2 regions of the Solibacillus sp. FSL K6-4121 genome follow, and region 2 is predicted to be linked to the other one. Evidence: riboswitches for the same ligand, from Rfam matches in the RefSeq annotation. Region 2 holds a riboswitch; the other holds the start of a gene.
What was found. Region 2 has a riboswitch for glycine ahead of gcvT (glycine cleavage system aminomethyltransferase GcvT). Riboswitches for the same ligand answer to the same signal wherever they lie in the genome.
Positions count from the first base shown of each region.

Region 1 (11,191 bases), 720 kb from region 2:
AATTGTATAGAACAGACGCTCTTACAATTTCACCAAAAGTAAATATAATCGTTAGAAATAACAACATCCATATATTTGTTGTAAAACCAACTGCAAACATACCAAAGCCTGCTAATAGACAGCTTAAAATAAACACATGCTTATCGCTCCAACCTTTTAACCATTTGGTAATAGGTAGAACAAATAGTACAAATAAAATACCATTTAGTCCTAACATATAACCTAATACGTCTTTACTGGAAAGCTCGAAGTTTATAAATGAAACGATTGTCTGATTTGGTACGTAATCGTAAATATAAACTGATAAGTATAAATCTAATTGCATAATCGCAATAACAGAGAAAATTCCTGCCAATAAATAATAAGCAAATTTATTGTCCTTTAGTATGATAATGTAGTCTTTTAATTGTTTTATTGGTGAAAATAAACCTTCATTTGAAGTCCAAGTTAGCGTTTCTTCTAACCAAAAATAGATAAATAAAAAGAAAATCATCAGTACAATAGCGCAGCTCCATAGTAGCAAATCACGGTAATCAAAAAATAACCATGCACCTAAGATAGGTCCTATAACTGCCCCTAAATTACTTCCTGTTAAAAATGTGGCAAATACTTCTTTTCTATATTCTGCTGAAACTGTATCTGCAACCATCGCATCACTTGCCGGTTTATATAGACCCTTTCCTATTGTAATTCCTAAAAAAGCAAAATAATCGAGCCAAATTATACTAGACGTAGCAAATAGAATAAACATAGTAAACTGAATACCAACGCCCCAGAGCATTACTCTTTTTCGTCCAAATCTATCTGCAAATGAACCTCCTATGAGTCCGGTAATTAGGCTGAGAACTGGTGGAACCATCATCAGTGCACCTGCCAAAGCCAATCCCAATGATTGACTAAAGTAAATCGCAATGAAGGGGAAATACATCCAATAAAATAAATTAAAGATTGTTTCTCCACAAAGTCTTACCTTTAAATTGCGTGTCCATATATTTTTTTTAACCATATAATACCTCATTGATTTATTTCGGCCGATGGGTTTATTTTAGAATTAAAAATATGGAAAATATAGACTTTAATAAAAAAATTTGATATACTAATAATATGAAAAACGAGTAAATACTACTTTTATTTGACGAGCACTATAAATAGAACATACATTCCTAAATATAATACCCCTCCACTAATCGACTATTTAAATCGATTAATGGAGGGGTTTTTTTACATAAAAATAAAGCTACAAATCCTTAAAATACCCAATGAAAATAAATATTCATTATTTTCAGTGTGATACTTTTTTAAGGATAAAAATTCTGTAACACGTTTACAAAATAGTGGAAACATTGATAAATTGCTTGTTTCGATTTAATTTTATTTTGTAACCATTGTAACAACACAAAATAGTTGTTAGTATTAATTATTGTACAATAATAGTATCGTGAGCGACCTGTTTGGAGTTGGGGGTTGCTGACAACAAATAGGGATTAATTACATACATATCAAGCGAAGATCGTCGTGGATAGCACTACTGACGGGAGCAGTTTCTGGAGAGAGCGCGTGTACCGCGTCGCCGAAGGGTTCATTATCTCAGGCAAAAGGACAGAAGACAGGAATAATAAGGGACGTTATTATTCTTATCTACAGGAACTGGTGAATTATCAGTTCCTTTTTTAATTTTCAGAAAACATGATTGGATGAACCGCGAACATTTACCTATTATTTTGCGCTGTCCTTGTGGCAGACAAAATACTTATCCTTTGGAGGAATTCGTTTTGGAACAACATGAACTAAAGCGCGATCTTAAAAATCGGCATGTACAACTAATTGCGATTGGCGGAACAATCGGTACAGGTCTATTTTTAGGATCAGGAAAAGCGATCTCACTTGCAGGACCATCAATAATCATCGGGTATTTAATCGTAGGGATAGCTTTATTTTTCGTCATGCGGGCACTTGGAGAGCTCCTATTATCAAAAGGGGGCTATGCTTCATTTACAGAGTTCGCTACAGAATATTTAGGAGATTGGGCAGGGTACGTTACTGGCTGGACATATTGGTTCTGCTGGATTATGACGGCTATGGCAGATATTATAGCGGTCGGAATGTATACACAATACTGGTTTGATATCCCTCAATGGGTGCCGGCCATTGCCTGTTTAGTAGTCTTACTAATCTTAAATTTATTGACTGTAAAATTATTCGGTGAACTGGAATTTTGGTTTGCTCTTATAAAAATTATTACGATCATTGCACTTATTGCAATCGGGATTGTATTACTCATCATTGGATTTGAAACAGATGCTGGAAAAGTTGCCGTATCTAATCTTTGGGAGCATGGCGGTTTATTCCCGAACGGAGCATTTGGCTTCCTTATGGCTTTCCAAATGGTTGTCTTTGCATTTGTTGGAGTGGAATTAGTAGGGGTAGCAGCTGCTGAAACGGAAAATCCGCAAAAAAATATACCATCGGCCATTAATAAAATACCGATCCGTATATTACTGTTTTACGTAGGTGCGCTATTTGTTATTTTAACGATTAACCCTTGGGATACGTTAAGTGCTACAAGCTCACCGTTCGTTCAAGTATTTGCTTTAGTCGGTATTCCGATTGCGGCAGGACTTATTAATTTTGTCGTATTAACATCAGCTGCCTCTGCAGGAAATAGTGGGATGTTCTCAACAAGCCGTATGCTGTTTAGTTTAAGTAAAGGGGAACAGGCTCCGAAATCTTTCGGTAAATTAAATAAAAATGCCGTTCCGCAAAACGGATTATTATTTTCTGCAATCGTCGTATCAATCGGTGCGCTGCTTAGCTATCTGATGCCGGATGATGCCTTTAGCATTGTAACGACAATCAGCGCGATTTGCTTTATTTGGGTGTGGAGCATTATTTTAATCTCGCATATCATTTACAAAAAGCGCCACCCGGATTTGCATGCGAAATCGATATTTAAAGCACCATTAACGCCGTTTGTGAACTATTTGGTTTTAGCCTTTTTCTTCTTTCTATTAATTATTATGGCGATTTCAGAGGCTACAAGAACTTCTCTTATGCTGACGCCATTATGGTTTATTTTGCTATTTGTTTTATATGCAATTCGGAAAAAATAAATATAAGGAAGGCGCTCCGCATGTGCGAGGCGCCTTTTTTTGATGATTGACGAATAACGGGGTCAAAGTGGCGAATGTCAAATGAAGAGTGACGATTAAGAGAGGAAAAGTGACGAATATCTGCATAAAAGTGGCGAATAACCCGATAAAACTGGCGAATATCTACCGCAGTTTCCCCAGTAAATTTTTCCGTGCCTCCATATGGATTTTATCGTCGCAACTATCACAGGAAAACTTGCCACGCATATTCCGTTTATACTTTTGGTATTTTGTTGTGCCTTCCACCAATAAAAAAGGCTGTTTACAGCAAAAACAAACTGCTTCATAAGTAATCATTTTAACTCCTCCTGTAAGAATAACATTGAATTTCTTAGTAAATAAACGTACACAAGACAGGCCATTAAGACACCAATAAAAGCAAATAAACTTGTTATCAGCTGGATGGAATAGATTTCAGCTAAAACACCAATAACCAGTGTCAACACGATTTGCATCACACTTTCGATTAAACCTAACGTACTGCCAAACCGACCCATAATTTCAGTAGGAATCGTTTGCTGATAAAATGTTGCATAGCCCGCATTACTAAATGCCATAAATAATCCAAGTAAAATGAACGAAGCAATGGCCAATATCAGATTCGATGAAAAATAAAACACAAAATAACATACTAATGTTAAAGAAAAGCCTGCTCCAATATATGAAATGAGTGATAATTTTTTGACATATTTAGCAGCCATAAAACCACCAACGATTGCACCAATTCCAGTCAATCCAACAATGATGCCGTATGCAGTATCCGACACTTTATGAAAATCCTTTAAAAATGACATTTCCTGTGAATCAAGTGAATAACAGATCATGAGAGCAGTTGAATATAACACAAAAAAGTATAAAATCGCTTTTTTCTCTCGAATGAATTTCCAGACGATATAAATGTCATCCCGAATAATGGCAGGGGTAATCGTCTTTGAGAGTTTCGTCATTTCACCTTGAACATTTGGCAGTAAGTACATCATCCATGCACTAAAAAGAAGCATGCATGCGTTTACCAACATCGCAGTAAATGTACTGCTAAAGGCAATGATGGCTCCACTTAAGGCAGGACCAACCATAAAACTACCGGAGCCAAGCATAGCGTTAATAGAGTTGAAGCGTAGACGATCATTTGGCTGTACAAGCTTTGTAATCATATAGGTAGTGCTCGGATTGGAAAAACATACTGCAATATTAGCAAGAAATATGAAGCAGTAAATTAGCCAAATTTCCGTAAGCAGCGGCATCATACAAACAATCCCTGCGCGGAATAAATCACTGAATATAAGAATCGTCCTTTTATTGGACCGGTCTACTATAGAGCCGGCAAAAAAGCTGCAAAGGATTCGGGCAATTGGACCAATGATATAAATACCTGCAACGGCTGCAGGAGACTCTGTTAAATGCCAAACAGTTAGATTAAGTGCAATTAAATAAATCCAGCTCCCTAACTTGGATACACCAAATCCAAACCATAAATAAAAATACTCTTTTCTTAACTCCATACAACCACCTCTTAGCTACTCATTCGTTGTCGTACTTTTTCACTTGCAAATAAAGCTTGTTTATAGCATTGGCTAGCATGCTTATAGGCATGGAGCTGTTCGTAAAACTGTCCCCATAAAGGGGCATAAAAAAGTATTAACGCATAGTACTGCTCTTCATTGAAATGCAAAAAAGCCTGTTCTTCCAGATCTTTTAGGCCGTGAATGGTCTGCTCCTGCTGAACTGCATATTGTAAAAGCTTTCGCTGATGAATGTGGTGCTGGATTGAAAACCGCTGTTCCTCATAACGGTGGAAGAGCTTTTCTAATTGCGTGAAATCTTTATTTTGAAAACAGGTGCGCATCCAGTTAATAACGGAATGCAGATCTTCATCATATTGATTAGCGGTCTCATAATGCTTACTGGCTTTTTGGAAATCCTGTTGGCATTCATAACAGTAGGCAATGTTATTATGAAGCGAGCTCCACTGCATCGGTGTTTGAATCGATTCGACATTTTCCAGTAGCTCAATACCCGCCTCATATTCCTGTAATGCTTCGCGGTAACGGTGGAGATCATTAAAAATAACGCCCTTCATCGAGTACAGCTTTAATTGAAATAATGGTTTAAACTGATGCGTGAAATAGTGTGCTGCAAGCTCGATATGTTGCAGAGCCTTTTGAAATTGGTAGCTGCGGTGGTTCGCAAAGGCGATATGATAATGATAATTGGCAAGCTCAAAAGGATGTGCGTTGGATAAATATTGCGCATGCTGCTCCTGCTGTTCTTTTTTAGCTAAAAGGTCAAATTCCATAAAGGATAAATGTCCAAACGCTGTAATGGATACAAATAACTCAGTAATACGATCTTTTTTCCAACTGACAACAGGTTTGATTTCATTCAAAAGCTTTCTTGCATCCATATCTTCTTTTATGGAATACAAATATCGACTGTAAATAAGCTTGGCGGTGATTTGAAGTTCAACGGAATATTCATTTTGCATGAGCGTCGTTAATAGCTCTCTATCACTTTCTGCAATAGCACCATTCGATAAAAGCTTTTCGTACACAGCTTCCATAAAGGCTGTATGCTCGGAAATATCGTGCTGAAGGCTAGAAAAATCTATGTTTAATTTTGCAAATAACTGTTCATACAAGGCATATTCTGCAATGACAATGCCATTCTCAATGCGGCTTAAGTAGGAAGGTGTACATAACCCTGTTGCTACTTCATCTTGTTTTAGTTTCTTTTTCTGTCTGTAGTATTTTAAAAGCTTACCCCATGATTGTTGTTGTTTATCCATATGGAACACCTCTTACTCTATTTTATCAAAATTAAGTTATGAAATATTGTGAATTTTTGGATTAATAATGATTGTGAGCAGCTCTAAATAATCGGACTTACACAAATGTATAAAATATTGCGTTATTTAATTGCATAATATAACCCTGCTCTTATATGATAAGGAAATAAAAAAGATAGTTTTGTTTTTATTGGGAGATTAGATAGGAGAGATCGTATGTTTTATTATGAAGTGGATAATGAAATACAATTAAAGTTAATTACGCAAAATGATGCAGAGGAAATTTTTGCATTCATTGACCGTTCCCGCAGTTATTTGCGTGGGTGGCTTGGTTGGGTAGACAATACAAAAACTGTGGAAGATACGCGTGCCTTTGCGGCAATGAATTTGGAAAAGTTTGCAAAGCGTGAAGGTCTGGACACAGCGATTTTTTATAAAGGACAATTTGTCGGGAAAGTTTCAATAAATACGATTAACTGGTCGCTGAAAAAATGCGAGATTGGCTATTTTCTAGATGAAAAATTTCAAGGTGAAGGCATTATGACACGCGCTGTAAAAGGGATTATAGATATTGCCTTCCACGAATATAAGCTTCAGAAGGTAGAAATTCATGCTGCAGTCGATAATAAGAAGAGCCGCCACATTGCTGAGCGTTTAAGTTTTATGCACGAAGGAACGATTCGTCAGGCGGAATGGCTATACGATCATTATGTCGATCACGCAGTTTATGGTTTAATGGCAGAAGATTGGGTAGGCGAGGATAAATAAAGAAAAATGGACCTCATCATTTATGTGATGAGGTTTTTATTATGGAAAAATGAAACTTTTTTGGTATTTAACAAGTATAGTAACTGTTATCTTTTTTATAAATACTTACATAGTTAAGGAAAGCAGGTGTGGGCAATTGACGAAACCCATTGTTGAAATTAAGAATTTGAACAAAAAGATCAAAGGGAAGCATATTATTAAAAACTTGAACCTGGATTTTCATCCGGGGCAAATAACAGGATTTTTAGGTCCAAACGGGGCAGGTAAAACGACAACGATTCGAATGATGACAGGCTTAATGTACCCATCAGAAGGTGAGGTAATTATTGATGGTCATACACTATCGAAAGACTATGAAAAGGCCATTAGTAAAATAGGGGTAATCGTTGAAAATCCGGAAATGTATAAATTTATGTCCGGCTACAAAAACTTGCAGCACTTTGCGCGTATGCATAAAGGTGTAACGAAAGAGCGTATCGATGAAGTGGTGGCGCAAGTAGGATTGCAAAATCGGATCCATGAGAAAGTAAAGACGTATTCATTAGGGATGCGTCAGCGACTAGGGTTGGCACAGGCAATGTTGCATCGTCCGAAGTTTTTAATATTGGATGAGCCTACAAATGGCTTGGACCCGGCAGGTATTCGAGAGTTCCGTATGTATTTACGGAAAATAGCTACAGAAGATAATGTCGCAATTGTTGTATCGAGTCACCTTTTATCGGAGATTGAACTAATGGTAGACCGTATCGCCATCATTCAAAACGGGGAACTGATCGACATTCGAGAGCTTGAGCAACAGGTTGCTGCGCAATATTACATTGAAGTGGGCCAGCCAGAGCAGCTTCTTGGATTATTTGAAGAACCAGTATATAAAGTAAACGGTGGCTACGTTGTTAATTTAACAAAAGAAGAAGTCCCTGCATTCGTCCGCAAGTTAGTTGAATCCGGAATTGATCTATACACAATTCAACCAATTCAAAAAAATCTTGAGGATCAATTTATCGAGATGACAGGTGGAGGTGCAATCGATGCAATACGTTAAAAATGAATGGATCAAAATGTGGTCACAAAAAAATGCTTGGATCATGCTAGGGATTTTACTCGCATTGCTTGCATTTGTTACAGGTATGAACAAATATTACAGCGTTGATTCGGCTACGAAAGAAGACCGTATTGAAGCGAATGAGAAATGGATATCCCATTATAATGACATGTTAAACGAAGAAGGTTTAGCAGAAGAAGATGTACAATATTACAACGATGAAATCGCGATGACTGAATATCGTATCGCACAGGATTTACCTTCGTTTGATGCAATGAGTTTTTCAGAGCATATGGAATTGTCGATTTCCATAACAATTATGATTATCGGTATTTTTACCGTGGTAATTGCCGCTGGTATTGTGTCCTCTGAATTTGGTACAGGGACAATTAAAATGCTATTAACGCGCCCAGTATCACGCTGGAAAATCTTATTATCTAAACTGGTTACATCGATTCTTTACGGAGCAACATTATTGGCAAGTGGCTTAATTTTCTCCTATATACTAGGTATTGTATTATTTAATACGGATCCAACCGTAACTTTATCGGTTATGAACGGTCAAGTAATTGAGGAAACAGTTAATACGCCGTTTATGGAAATGATTTTATACTCAGTTGGCTCAATCCTTATGACAATATTATTTGCATTTATGATTGGGACAATATTCGGGTCAAGTACACTGGCAGTAAGTTTATCATTATTCATCCTGTTAATGGGCTCAACAGCTACGATGTTTATTGCACAATATGACTTTGCCAAATATGTTTGGTTTGCAAATGATTTATCATTTTATGCACCTGGTAGCATGCCACTAATTGAAGGGCTAACATTTACATTCTCATTAATCGTGAATATCGTATATGCCATTGTCTTTTTGGCGATTACATTCATTTACTTTATGAAACGTGATGTAACTGCGTAAAATAATTTAAGAAAAAAATATATAGCAATAAAACAAAAAAACCTCATCTATTATCTATCAGGATAATAAGAATGAGGTTTTTTATTTGGATAAAATTTCAAAATAATAGTTTACAATATTATTCTAACATTGCATTTCAGAATATTCAGAAAAATATATTGTAATTATCCAGTTTCAACCATATAATCAGTTTTAACAAAGTTAACTGGTACGGACGTTATGATGTTCGGACCAATGGAGGTGGACAATGGATGAACTTTGAGAGCCATATTCCATTACATATTCAGCTGAAAGATTTGTTGAAAACTGAAATTTTTGATGGAAAGCATGTTGAAAAAATACCGAGCGAACGAGAATTAATGGAGCGTTTTACGATAAGTCGTTCGACAGTAAGAGAAGCAGTAAGTCATCTTGTAAATGAAGGGGTCCTGAAAAAAATACATGGGAAGGGCACGTATATTACAAAAAACAAAACGGTGCATGACTGGTTAAATACTTTGAACAGCTTTACAGATACAGTGCGGAATATGGGGATGAAGCCCGGTGCTAAGCTACTTCATGCAAAAATGATCGACAATTTTCCGGAACTGAAAGATTTGCTGAAGCATTCTACATTATTTTCAATTGCGCGATTACGAACTGCTGATGACCAGCCCATTGCGATCGAACGGCATTATTATAATCCGCATTTAGGTCAACAAATTTCTGATTACGATTTAAACACGGCCACAATTTATGATGTTCTTGAGAAAGATCTTAATATCGCTATTATTGAAGCGGAACAAACTGTAAGATGCCACCCTATAAGTCTAGAAGATGCGAAACTATTAAACCTTCCGCCTAATATTAATGTTCTCTGTGTAGAAAGAATCCTTTTAGGAGCACAGGGTGAAATAATTGAATACTACAGCAGCTTATTTCATCCGGAATTATATATGTTAAAACTGAAAACGAAACGAGCGGTACAGGGGGTTGGCTAATGAATAATGAATTATTTTTACCTAAGCATGTCGTAAGTGGTATTGGCTCATTTAAGCAACTGCAACACATTGCGGAACAAAAAAATTGGGTAGCCCCTTTTTTTATCTATAGTGCGAGTGCGCTTTCTGAACAGCTTGATACGTTGAAGCAACAATGGAGTCAAGGGAGTTTTTTTGAAATCACTAAAGGTGAACCTACCATATCTGAACTAAAGCGGGCCATTAAAGAATTAAACAGTGGGCAAAGTGATTGTGTCATTGCTATTGGTGGTGGGAGTGTCATCGATCTAGCGAAAGCAGTGGCTGTATGTACGATAAATCCGACATTAGCCTTAACTGATATTCCAAATAAGCCTTTTTTAGACCGACTCCCGTTAATTGCAGTGCCTACAACAGCAGGTACTGGTTCGGAGGCAACAAAAATAACGGTGATTACTGATGAGAAACTTCAAACAAAGCTTAATCCTGCCCATCCAAGCTTAATACCAGATGTGGTCATCTTAGATGCATCGTTTACGGTGAATTTGCCGCAGCACATTACGAGCTTTACGGCTTTAGATGCACTGACACATGCAATAGAAGCTTATGTTTCAACAAAGGCAAATGACATGAGCGATTTGTATGCATTAGAAGCTATTCGACGATTGAAAAATATAGAAAAAGTATTCAAAGAGCCAACTAATATTGATGTACGTCAGGATCTGCTTATCGGAAGCTTTTATGCCGGGATTGCCTTTTCCAATGCATCTACTAATCTAGCACATGCTACAGGCCGAGCATTAGGGGCAAAATTCCATATGCCGCATGGTCAATGTGTCGCACTGATGCATCCGTTTGTCATTGATTTTTCAATGGATAGTGCATCTGAGCGCTATAAGGATATTGCAAAAATAATCGGCATTTCTGATCAAATGGCGTTAAGTGCTTATTTGAATCAGCTGAATACAGAGCAACAAGTTTGGGAAAGTGCAAGCTTTTTAGCACCTTTACTGACCGATGAAGTAATTGAACACTTAGCAAACCAAGCTCTTACTGGAAATGGAATCGTAACAAACCGACAAGTTCCAGCAAAAGAGGATGTTGAGTCTATTTTTAAAGCATTAAGAAAGCGTTTACAAAATAAAGGGGGAAATAAATGATGGTATTGATGACGGGTGGAGAAGTTGTAGCGAAAATGTTGGCAAAAGAAGGGGTAGACAACGTATTCGGAATTATAGATGGTACGTATTTTGGCTTTTATTCAAATTTACAGAAGCACGGTATCGAACTGATTTCACCGCGTCATGAAACGAGTGCCGCTCATATGGCGGGCGCATATGCCAGAGTGACAAATCGACTAGGTGTTTGTATGGCAAGTAATGGTCCAGGGGTAGCGAATATTTTACCAGGTCTCGTTGTAGAAGAAGCAGAAGGAAATCGGGTTCTTTGTATTACGAGCGCAAGACGTACAGGCATCATGTACCCGGATCGTGGCGGAACATATCAATGCTTCGATCAAACGGCTACGATTAAACAGTTTGCAAAATGGAGTGAAGCGGTGCC
Region 1 covers NZ_JBBOCS010000002.1:519,203-530,393, forward strand. Annotated here, with positions in the region: gene MHH95_RS12085 (MDR family MFS transporter) at 1-1,006, opposite strand, end outside; glycine riboswitch at 1,535-1,613, shown strand; gene MHH95_RS12090 (amino acid permease) at 1,773-3,110, shown strand; gene MHH95_RS12095 (hypothetical protein) at 3,273-3,446, opposite strand; gene MHH95_RS12100 (MFS transporter) at 3,443-4,651, opposite strand; gene MHH95_RS12105 (helix-turn-helix domain-containing protein) at 4,663-5,934, opposite strand; gene MHH95_RS12110 (GNAT family N-acetyltransferase) at 6,151-6,702, shown strand; gene MHH95_RS12115 (ABC transporter ATP-binding protein) at 6,839-7,744, shown strand; gene MHH95_RS12120 (ABC transporter permease) at 7,731-8,669, shown strand; gene MHH95_RS12125 (GntR family transcriptional regulator) at 8,921-9,649, shown strand; gene MHH95_RS12130 (iron-containing alcohol dehydrogenase) at 9,649-10,788, shown strand; gene MHH95_RS12135 (thiamine pyrophosphate-binding protein) at 10,785-11,191, shown strand, end outside.
Region 1: it holds a riboswitch for glycine, as region 2 does, so the genes downstream of both, MHH95_RS12090 (amino acid permease) here and gcvT (glycine cleavage system aminomethyltransferase GcvT) in region 2, are expected to answer to the same signal.

Region 2 (11,191 bases):
TGTTGCTGGGTCTTTACTGTATGTTGCGACACCACCATGTAATTGACCAACATCCCCAAATCCTTCACGCTTCATCCAGCCGGAGAATTTTTCGCAGCGGATACCGCCAGTACAGTAAGTTAATACGTTCTTACCTTCAAATAGTTCACGGTTTTCCCGTACCCATTGCGGTGTATCACGGAAATTCTGTACTTCTGGTCGAATCGCGCCACGGAAATGGCCAACATCATATTCATATGTGTTGCGCACATCTAAAACAACCGTATTCTCATCTTGCAGTTCCTTCATAAATTGCTCAGGGGATAAATAACGGCCTGTCAATTCATGTGGATTAACATCTTCCTCTAAGCCTAAGTTAACAAGCTCTGGTCGAGGACGGACATGCATTTTTTTGAATGCATGGCTTTCTACCGCATCAATTTTAAATACGATACCTTCAAATAAAGGATCTGACTTCATCTTTTCCATGTAGGCTTCTGTTTGCTCAATTGTTCCAGAAACTGTCCCGTTAATGCCTTCATTAGCGACTAAAATACGTCCCTTTAAACCGATTTCTTTACAGAAAGCTAAATGCTCCGCTGAGAATACTGCCGGATCTTCAATTGTTGTATAATGATAATATAATAATACTTGATAATTCATGTTTTCCACCTATCATTCATATATTTGCAGGATATACCTGATAGTTTAAAACTACCTTACAATGATAAGGTATTGCACAATCATTTCCTATCAGTATTTAGACTGATATTTTAGGACAATTTTCCCTTTTCCCACCCTTTTTACAGAGAATATATAAATAGTGATATATTTTATATATAAATAATTTAGTGCAAAGGAAGCGAAATGCGGTGAAAGAACAGATGATAACGGAAAAAAATAAGTGGGATGACAGTCATCGTCCATGGGCACTACCAAATTTACCTTGGGGTATGAAGCAGACATGGAGTGATCTTTTGTTTGCCCATTACCCGATTAAATATGAAATGTTAAGAAAGATAGTACCGAAAGAGCTGGAACTGGATTCATATAAAGGAACTTATTGGATAGGAGTTGTTCCTTTTCTTATGTCAGGAGTTAGAATGAGGGGGCTGCCGCCAATTCCCGGAACTGATCGCTTTCCGGAACTTAATGTACGTACATATGTGACGATGGATGGGAAACCCGGCGTATACTTTTTTAGTTTGGATGCTGACAATTGGCCGGCTGTCAAAGGAGCCCGAACATTTTTCCATTTACCGTATTGGTATTCTAAGATGAAAATTATCAATCGTGGCTCATCCATAGAATTTGAAAGTAAAAGACGCCATGACTTGGAAATTGAATTTGCTTGTAGCTATAGACCAATTTCAGATCCCTATTTAGCAGCAAAGGGTTCTTTTGATGAATGGATGTCGGAGCGTTACTGCTTCTATACTTTAAATTCGTCAAAGACCCCTGTCCGCTGTGATATTTTGCATAGACCATGGATTATACAAAAAGCTGAAGCCAAGATTACGATAAATACGATACTGTCAAAGCAAGGCATTGTGGTGGAGGATTCGGTTCCTATCGTCCACTTCGCAAAAAAAATTGACGTGCGTGCCTGGCCATTAGTACACCATGCTACGAATCGGTTAAGGATTTAGTGACAGATGAATCTAAGGCTATATGTTATTGCCAACAAAAAAATCATCCCTCCCCTAATAAACTCTTAGGGGAGGGATGATTTTAATTTATTTCAAATTCACTTGGAAAAATTTACAGTCCGCATTTCAGCTGTGCGCCACAGTTTGTACATGTGTTGCAACCGCCCATTTCCTCTACCGTACCTTGACGGCAAACAGGACATGTATTACCTACTTCCGACCCGATTGTTACGTCAGTATCTGTTAATGGTTTAATCGTATCCACTAACACAACTTGACGTTTTACTTGGTCTTCCATTTGTTTGAACTCTTCAAACTCTAATTGCTCATCTGAATTTGCCTCTTCAGCTTTTAAAGTTAATACTTGTGTATCACGGGAACCGTCAACATACACCGTACCACCTTTTGCACCGCCGCGGTATAGACGCTCGTACACTTGTTGTACTTGCTCTACTCCATAGCCTTTTGGTGCATTTACTGTTTTGGAAATCGATGAATCAATCCAGTTTTGAATAATACATTGAACATCTGCATGAGCTTCAGCAGAAAGCTCCATTGAAGATTTGAACCAGTTTGGTAAGTTATTTTCATCCACACCTGGGTTCGCATCTAAATATTCTTTTACGATTTCGGCTTTTACTTCAATAAACTTCCCTAAACGACCTGAACGGTAGTAAGTAAAGCTGAAGTAAGGTTCAAGCCCTGTTGCAACTCCGACCATTGTACCAGTCGATCCAGTTGGTGCAACCGTCAATAAATGCGAGTTACGAATACCGTTTGCCACAATATTTTCGCGAATATGCTGTGGCATTTTTTTCATGAAGCCTGTGTTAATAAATGCTTCACGTAAACGCGCTGTTTCTGCTTCTGTTTGTCCTTCTAGGAACGGGAAGCTTCCGCGCTCTGTTGCTAATTCAATTGACTGCTCATAAGCTGCAACCGCAATTGTTTTGAAGATTTGATCAACAAGTGCATTGCCTTCTTCAGAACCATATTCTTTTTCGCAATAGATTAGTAAATCCGCAAGCCCCATAACACCAAGACCTACACGACGTTCACCAAGTGCTTGCTTTTTATTTTCGTCAAGGAAGTAAGGTGTTGCATCAATTACGTTATCCTGCATACGTACGCCAACTTTTACTGTTTCACGTAACGCCTCAAAATCAACTGTTTTTGATTCCTTATTTGCAAACTTCGCTAAGTTTACTGCAGCTAAGTTACAAACAGAATATGGTGCTAATGGTTGCTCACCACAAGGGTTTGTCGCAACAACTTGCTGACCGTATGCTTTAGCGTTCGTCATGTCGTTTGCGTTATCAATGAAGAAAATCCCTGGTTCTGCAGCATATGTTGCACAAATATTAATCAAATTCCAAAGTTCTTTTGCTTTAATTGTACGGTATGTGCGCACTGGGTACCCAAGCTTTTCCCATTCGCGAACATCGCCAACTTCATGCCATTTTTCATTGTAATCTTTCATTTGCTCTGGCGTGTAGTTTGCTACATCCGGGAAGCGCAGTGGAAATTCTCCGTCATTTTCTACTGCTTCCATAAATTCTTTAGTTAATGTTACCGAAATATTCGCGCCCGTTAAGAAGTCTGCATTATGGACTGAATACGTTCCGCCATCACGTAGCTTCGTTTCAGCGTCACGGATAATCGCTTCATTAAATCCACCAAAACCTTCAATATTTTTATAGTTCACAATACCTTGATACATCGCATCTTCCTGCTGTGATAAAGGCTTGAATTTTAATTTTTCTTTTGCTAGACGAATAATCGATTCATCATCGGTATTCTCGATTAAATAACGTAGAATACGAGGGTTTTGCATTTTTGAAATGATAAACTCTACGATATCTGGATGCCAGTCTGCCAACATAATCATTTGAGCACCACGGCGAGAACCACCTTGCTCAACAAGATGTGTCAGCTTGGCAATATCATCAAGCCAGCTCACAGAACCACTTGATTTACCGTTTACACCGCGCGCTAATGTGTTACGTGGACGGAGCGTTGAACCGTTTGTACCAACACCGCCACCACGGCTCATAATTTCCATTACTTGCTTACGGTGGTCACTGATTCCTTCACGAGAGTCTGCCACAAATGGCATAACATAACAGTTGAAGAATGTTACTTCAGTTTCCGAACCTGCTCCATAAATTACACGGCCTGCTGGAATGAAGTTCATTGATACAAGCTGTTCGTAAAACTTTTCGAACCATTCTTTTCGCTTTTCTTCAGTTTTTTCTACAGATGCTAAGCCTGTTGCATTTCGCTTTGCAATCTGCTCATAGAAAATTTCCAAAGGCTTTTCAATAATATCTAAAGAGCGCTCAATTATTCCTGTTGTCTGCTCTTCTCCCTCTAGTACGTGGCGATAATCCTCTTCAATTTCAATAAGTGCACTCTTCTTATCGAGATCAATTGATTTGATAATACCTAGTCCACGTGCCGGGAATTTTGGATCCTGCTTTACTGTCAGTACAACAAAATCTCCTGCTTTTAATGTTTTCTTTTCTGTATCCTTAAAAGAATACCGGTCAATCATGACAAGACGCGACACACCTTTATGCGTAATATGCATATCTGGTGTAATCGGATGAACTTGAGGAAATTGCTTAATATCCTGATTTAACTGATTGAATGGGATGGATTGTTCTAAAACACTTACCACCATGCAAGCCCCCTTTGAACGCTATTTAATAATGTTAACATTCCCAACAAAAACGAGAATCAAACACCATATCTTGTGTTTGATTCATTAGGACTATCCCATATGTTGAGTTATATATAATTCCTTAAAAAAGATTACACCAAATATTTATTTCAATCAAGGGTTGATTTTTTTTAGTTTATGTTAAATCCCTGTATATCAACGTTTCGAGTATCAAAATTTTTTTCGTAAAAATAAAAACAAATGTTCGTAATCTATTTTTTGAAATTCCACTCATCGGTTAAATATTTTTTTTGCATTAATTGATCCACATATTGCTGTTGTTTTTCGTTTAATTCATAAAGAATCAATTCAATATTTAGCGCATCTTCAAATCCTTTTGAAAATGCATTTACACATTGCTCAATAGTAAATGGGACATCGACAAACTGATTCATCGCTACGGCCTTTTCAGGTAATTTTTTTCTCATTCTTTCTTTTGCCTCAGCAGAATCGAAATTAAATACCGATAATAACAATTCTTCATTTAAATCCAATAATATTGCACCATGCTGTAATATGACGCCTTTTTGACGTGTTTGCGCACTGCCTGCCACTTTTTTTCCTTCTACAACAAGCTCATACCAGCTTGGCGCATCAAAGCAAACTGCACTTTTCGGCTTTTTCAGATCATCAAGTTGCTCCTTCGTTTCAGGTACACTGAAATAGGCGTTTAACCCTAGCTGACGGAACCCCTGCAATATCCCTTCGCTAATAACACGATATGCTTCTGTTACCGTCTCTGGCATATTTGGATAACTTTCTGATACAATCACGGAATATGTTAGCTCCTGATCATGTAAAACAGCACGTCCACCTGTAGGACGGCGAATAAAACCTAAATTTTGCTTTTGGACTGCTTGTAGATTAATATCTTTATGTACTTGCTGAAAGTAACCGATCGATAAAGTTGCAGGATTCCATTCATAAAATCGAATGACAGGGGGGATTTCTCCTTCACTGTGCCAATCCAGCAAAGCTTCATCTAATGCCATATTAAATGCCGGGTTACATGGACCGGAATTAATAAAATACCATTGTTTTTTCATAATTTCTCGCCTCCAATAATACATTTTAGCAAACTGGCTCGACTAACTCTAGTTCATCTCTTATAATAGAAAGTACAGAAAGAAAGGGGCAATATCGCTGTGACAATTTTATACACGATTCTAGCAATTTTAGTCGTAATCGTTGCTTACGTAGTAATCAATTCAATGCGATTGAAAAAAGCGGTAACAAATTTAACGCAAGAACAATTTATTGAAGGTTATCGTAAAGCACAATTAATCGATTTACGCGAACCGAAAGAATTCGAAGCAGGCCATATTTTAGGCGCTCGAAACATTCCTATGACGCAATTCAACACACGTCATAAAGAAATACGTCCTGACCTGCCTGTATACCTTTACTGCCAAAATTCCGGCCGTAGTGCACGAGCAGCGCTATCTTTAAAGAAAAAGGGTTATAGCCAGCTTTATCAATTGCAAGGTGGCTTTAAAACTTGGACAGGTAAAGTAAAATCAAAAAACTAATCTTAAAGGCTCTCTAATTCATTAGAGGGCTTTTAATTTTGAGTTTCTACTATATATAAAGTGAATTGTAAGAAGTCTAACTTCTCCATTAGAAAAAGGGTCAGAATATCTCTGACCCTTTTGGTAATATTAAGACACTGTTACTTGTTCTTGTTTTTTATAACGTAATACTGGCGTTCTTGCAGCACGTGTCTCGTCTAGACGGTTAACAACTGTCGTATGAGGGGCTTCCTGAACTAACGCAGGATTATCTATTGTTTCTTGTGCGATTTGAATCATTGCATCACAGAATGCATCTAAAGTTTCCTTCGATTCTGTTTCAGTCGGTTCAATCATAATTCCCTCTTCAACATTTAATGGGAAGTACACTGTTGGTGGATGATATCCGAAGTCAAGCAGGCGTTTTGCAATATCCAGTGTTCGTACGCCTAATTTCTTCTGGCGACGCCCCGATAAAACGAACTCATGCTTACAATGACGGTTATAAGGTAAATCAAAATGCTCTTCTAAACGGCGCATCATGTAGTTTGCGTTTAGTACAGCATATTCTGTTACAGCCTTTAAGCCATCTGGTCCCATTGATCGGATATACGTATATGCACGGACATTAATGCCGAAGTTTCCGTAGTAAGGTTTCACACGACCGATTGATTGTGGACGGTTGTAATCGAAGTGGTATGTACCATCTTCTTTTTTCACTAATACTGGTTTTGGCAAGAATGGAATTAAATCCGCTTTTACCCCTACTGGACCTGAACCCGGACCACCACCACCGTGTGGACCTGTAAATGTTTTGTGTAAGTTTAAGTGAACACAGTCAAAGCCCATGTCGCCAGGACGTGCTTTACTCATAACGGCATTTAGGTTTGCACCATCATAGTAAACTTTTCCGCCAACACCGTGAACGATATTCGCCATCTCAATAATATTCTCTTCGAATAAGCCTAATGTGTTCGGGTTTGTCAGCATAAGCGCTGCTGTATCAGGACCGACAACACGTCGTAAATCTTCAAGATCAACTAAGCCGTCTTCACCTGATTTGATTGTGATTGTTTCAAAACCTGCAACTGTAGCAGAAGCCGGGTTTGTACCGTGCGCTGAGTCCGGTACGATTACTTTGTTACGGTGCCCTTCTCCATTTGCCTCATGGAATGCACGGATCATCATTAATGCTGTCCATTCACCATGTGCGCCTGCTGCCGGCTGTAATGTTACTTCATCCATACCTGTAATTTCCTGAAGGGATGTTTGCAGGTCATATAATAATTCCATTGCACCTTGTACTGTTGACTCATCTTGTAATGGGTGAACATTGGCAAAACCAGCATAGCGTGCAACCGTTTCATTGATTTTCGGATTGTATTTCATCGTACAAGAACCAAGTGGGTAGAAGCCTGAATCCACACCATGGTTACGACGGGAAAGTGCTGTATAGTGACGCATAATATCTAATTCAGAAACCTCAGGTAGCTCAGCTGCTTCTTGACGTACTAAATTTGATGGAATAAGCTCCTCAAGATCAAAATCAGGCACATCTAAAGGCTCTAAGTTGTAACCAATACGGCCTGGTTTTGTAATTTCGAAAATGAGTGTTTGGTTTTCGTTATTCATTATAAGCCCCCATTTCTGCAACTAGTGCATCAATTTCTTCTTTTGTACGTATTTCAGTAACAGCGATTAGTGCATGGTTTTCTAATTCAGGGTAAACTCGCCCTAAATCAAATCCACCGATGATGCCTTTTTCGATTAATGCTTTATTTAACTGTGTCACATTATGTTTTGTGTTTACTACGATTTCGTTGAAGTGTGCACCTTGATATACAACTTCGAATCCAGCTGCTTCAAACGCATTTTTTGCGTAACGTGTTTTCACGATATTTTGTTTTGCCATTTCCTGCATGCCTTGCTTTCCAAGTGCTGTCATTGCAACTGATGAAGCAAGAGCAAGTAACGCTTGGTTTGAGCAAATATTTGATGTCGCTTTATCACGACGAATATGTTGTTCACGTGCTTGTAATGTCAATACGTAACCTCTGCGTCCATCTTGGTCTACTGTTTCCCCAACTAAACGTCCCGGTACTTTACGCATCAATTTAGTCGTAACAGCGAAGTAACCGCAGTGTGGACCACCAAAAGCTTCGGAAATGCCGAATGGCTGTGCGTCACCAACTGTAATGTCCGCTCCTAATTTTCCTGGAGGTGTTAAAACGCCAAGTGCTAATGGATTTGCAGATACGATAAATAATCCTTTTGCATCATGTGTAATATCTGCAAGAGGTTGCAAGTTTTCAATTTGCCCGAAGAAGTTTGGATATTGCACGATAACGCCAGCTGTTTGATCGTCAATTAATCCTTTTAACGCTTCAACATCTGTTACACCGTCTTTTGTAGGGATTGTTACCACTTCAATTGATTGGCCGTATGCATACATCGTTACTACATCTTTATACTCTGGGTGTACTGCACCGGAAACTAAAAGCTTTTTACGGCGAGTATGGCCTGCAGCAAGCATTCCTGCCTCTGCTAACGCTGTACCACCATCATACATAGAAGAGTTTGCGATATCCATACCTGTAAGCTCGGCGATCATCGTTTGGAACTCAAAAATTGCTTGTAACTCACCTTGGGAAATTTCCGGTTGGTATGGCGTATAGGCTGTATAAAACTCTGAACGGGAAATAACATGATCAACAATTACAGGTTTGTAGTGATTATATACACCAGCACCTAAAAACGATACATTGCTAGCAGTATCTTTGTTTTTTGACGCCAGTTGCGATAATTCCTTCATTAAAGCTGCTTCTGATTTTGCAGGTTTAATATTGTAGTTTCCTTGGAAGCGAACTTTTTCCGGGATATCTGCAAAAAGTTCATCGATTGTAGCAACTCCGACGCGATCTAACATTTCTTGCTTATCTTGTTCCGTCATTGGTAAATAACGATGTTTCATTGTTAACCCTCTTTTCAAAAGTATTATTTTGTACGTTTATAAAACGGTTTTTCCACAATTACTGCTTTCGCTCTATTTTTACGAATTTCAACTTCTAACTCAGTTCCGACTTCAGCGAATTTTGCGTCAATTAAAGCTAGACCGATGTTGCGTTTTGTCATCGGAGATTGTGTGCCAGTTGTAACTTCTCCAATTTCAATACCATCTTTAAATACTTTATAGCCGGTACGTGGAATCCCTTTATCAATCATCTCAATACCTACTGATTTACGAGCTAGGCCTTTTTCTTTTTGATCAATTAATGCTTGTTGTCCGATAAATTGTGGTTCTTTAGCTAATTTCACTGCAAACCCAATCCCAGCTTCAAGTGGTGTAATCTCTTTAGACAGTTCCTGTCCGTATAATGGCAGGCATGCTTCAAATCGTAATGTATCGCGGGCACCTAAACCAGCTGCAACAACACCTTTGTCTTTACCTGTATCTAAAATTTTATTCCATAGTTCAATAATAGCTTCTGGTGTACCGTAAATTTCAAATCCATCTTCACCTGTATAACCAGAGCGAGATACGAGTACCGATTGTCCAGCTACATCGACATTGTCTTTAAATTTGAAATATTTAATCGCTGCTAAGTCTTCCGTCGTTAACGATTGCAGCAATTCCTCTGCTAATGGACCTTGTAATGCAATTTGAGCATAGTCATCTGAAGCGTTTGTTATTGTAACATTGCCTTCTACATGTTTTTGCAACCATTCGAAGTCTTTTTCAATATTAGAGGCATTGACACAAAGCAAATAGCGCTCATCTGCTAAACGATATGTTAATAAATCATCTACAACTCCACCGTCTTCGTAACATAGTGCACTGTATTGTGCCCCGCCAATTGCAATTTTGGAAATGTCATTCGTCAGCATTTTTTGTAAATATGATAATGCATCTGAACCTTCTACAAAAATTTCTCCCATATGTGAAACATCAAAAAGACCAGCACGGTTACGAACTGCATCATGTTCTTCTTTAATAGAAGAAAATTGTACAGGTAATTCCCACCCACCAAAGTCAATTGTTTTCCCACCATATTTTGCGTATTCATCAAATAGCGGTGTACGTTTTAATTCATTTGTCATGTCATTTCCTCCTTAAATTTTTTATGTTTTAACCATTGTAAAAATGTGACGGGGAATGATTAATTTGTACGGTACAGCTAGCTGCCTCTTTTTACTTTTAAATTGGAAAACGTATTTTTTTCCATAAAAAAAAGACAGACGAATCCCTTTTAATGGGATTCTCTGTCCTTGCACCTGAAAGTTACACCTAAATTTGATAGTCTATCACATTTTAGGCTTTCCCCTTTGGTGGCTGCCGGTAACTTGTACTACAACAGCACTCTCCAGAGTTGCGTCAAATACGAGTCTTTTTGCCTGAGAGATTCATAGCACCGCTATTTGCTCCTTCGGCGACGTGACATCACGTTCTCTCCCCGTATCATCATCCGCGCTAGTTTTTCAACTAATTTAAATTAACTGTACTCTTAGCAATATCCTAACATTGAATGTGTTGTAAACGCAATCTTTTTTTAATTTTACTTAATAAGCGAACATTTTTGCGCTTTTTTGAAAAATTATTCGCCTTTTAATCTATTCACTTGAAAAGCAATGTATTCAACTATTTGTCTTAAAGATCTACCTACTGTCAGTACTTGTATATGGCTTGCTTCCCGATAAGCCTTTCTACGGCTATGATACAGTTCTTCCAACTCTTGTTCTGTCTTTATTTGTACTATGGGACGATTTTTATCATTACGAATTCGCATATATATATCTTCGAATTTGGCGTCCAGGAAAAAGACTAGCCCTGTCTTTCGCATAATTTTACGATTTTCTCCATTAACGGCTACCCCACCGCCAGTCGAGATAATGCATGCTTCATCACGGAAGTTTTTTAAAAATTCCGTCTCTATTTTTCGAAAATGTGCTTCCCCGTATTGTTCAAAGATCTCTGGAATTGACATTCCTTGTTGCCGAACGATTTCATGGTCCATATCATAATAGGGCATCTTTAAGAAATAGCTTAATCTTCTGCCAATCGCACTTTTTCCGCATCCCATAAATCCAACTAAATATATTTTTCGCATGCTGTTCACCTTCTTCTAATTACGAACTACTTTTCCATAGCACCTCTATTTCAATATATTGAAAACTGGTTTTGTACTTAATGTGAAATTCCAATTTTTAATGCATTATTTACTACTACCTATTAACGATGCATAGGTGACTTTCACTTTAAGTATTTCTTACCCAACTTTTAATAATTGCCGAGATATTAACTTCTTTCATTTGAATTTTACACTGTCATTCCCCTC
Region 2 covers NZ_JBBOCS010000002.1:1,237,031-1,248,221, forward strand. Annotated here, with positions in the region: gene trhO (oxygen-dependent tRNA uridine(34) hydroxylase TrhO) at 1-642, opposite strand, end outside; gene MHH95_RS15880 (YqjF family protein) at 864-1,628, shown strand; gene MHH95_RS15885 (vitamin B12-dependent ribonucleotide reductase) at 1,741-4,311, opposite strand; gene MHH95_RS15890 (lipoate--protein ligase family protein) at 4,563-5,396, opposite strand; gene MHH95_RS15895 (rhodanese-like domain-containing protein) at 5,496-5,879, shown strand; gene gcvPB (aminomethyl-transferring glycine dehydrogenase subunit GcvPB) at 6,009-7,490, opposite strand; gene gcvPA (aminomethyl-transferring glycine dehydrogenase subunit GcvPA) at 7,483-8,829, opposite strand; gene gcvT (glycine cleavage system aminomethyltransferase GcvT) at 8,853-9,956, opposite strand; glycine riboswitch at 10,229-10,321, opposite strand; gene MHH95_RS15915 (shikimate kinase) at 10,451-10,963, opposite strand.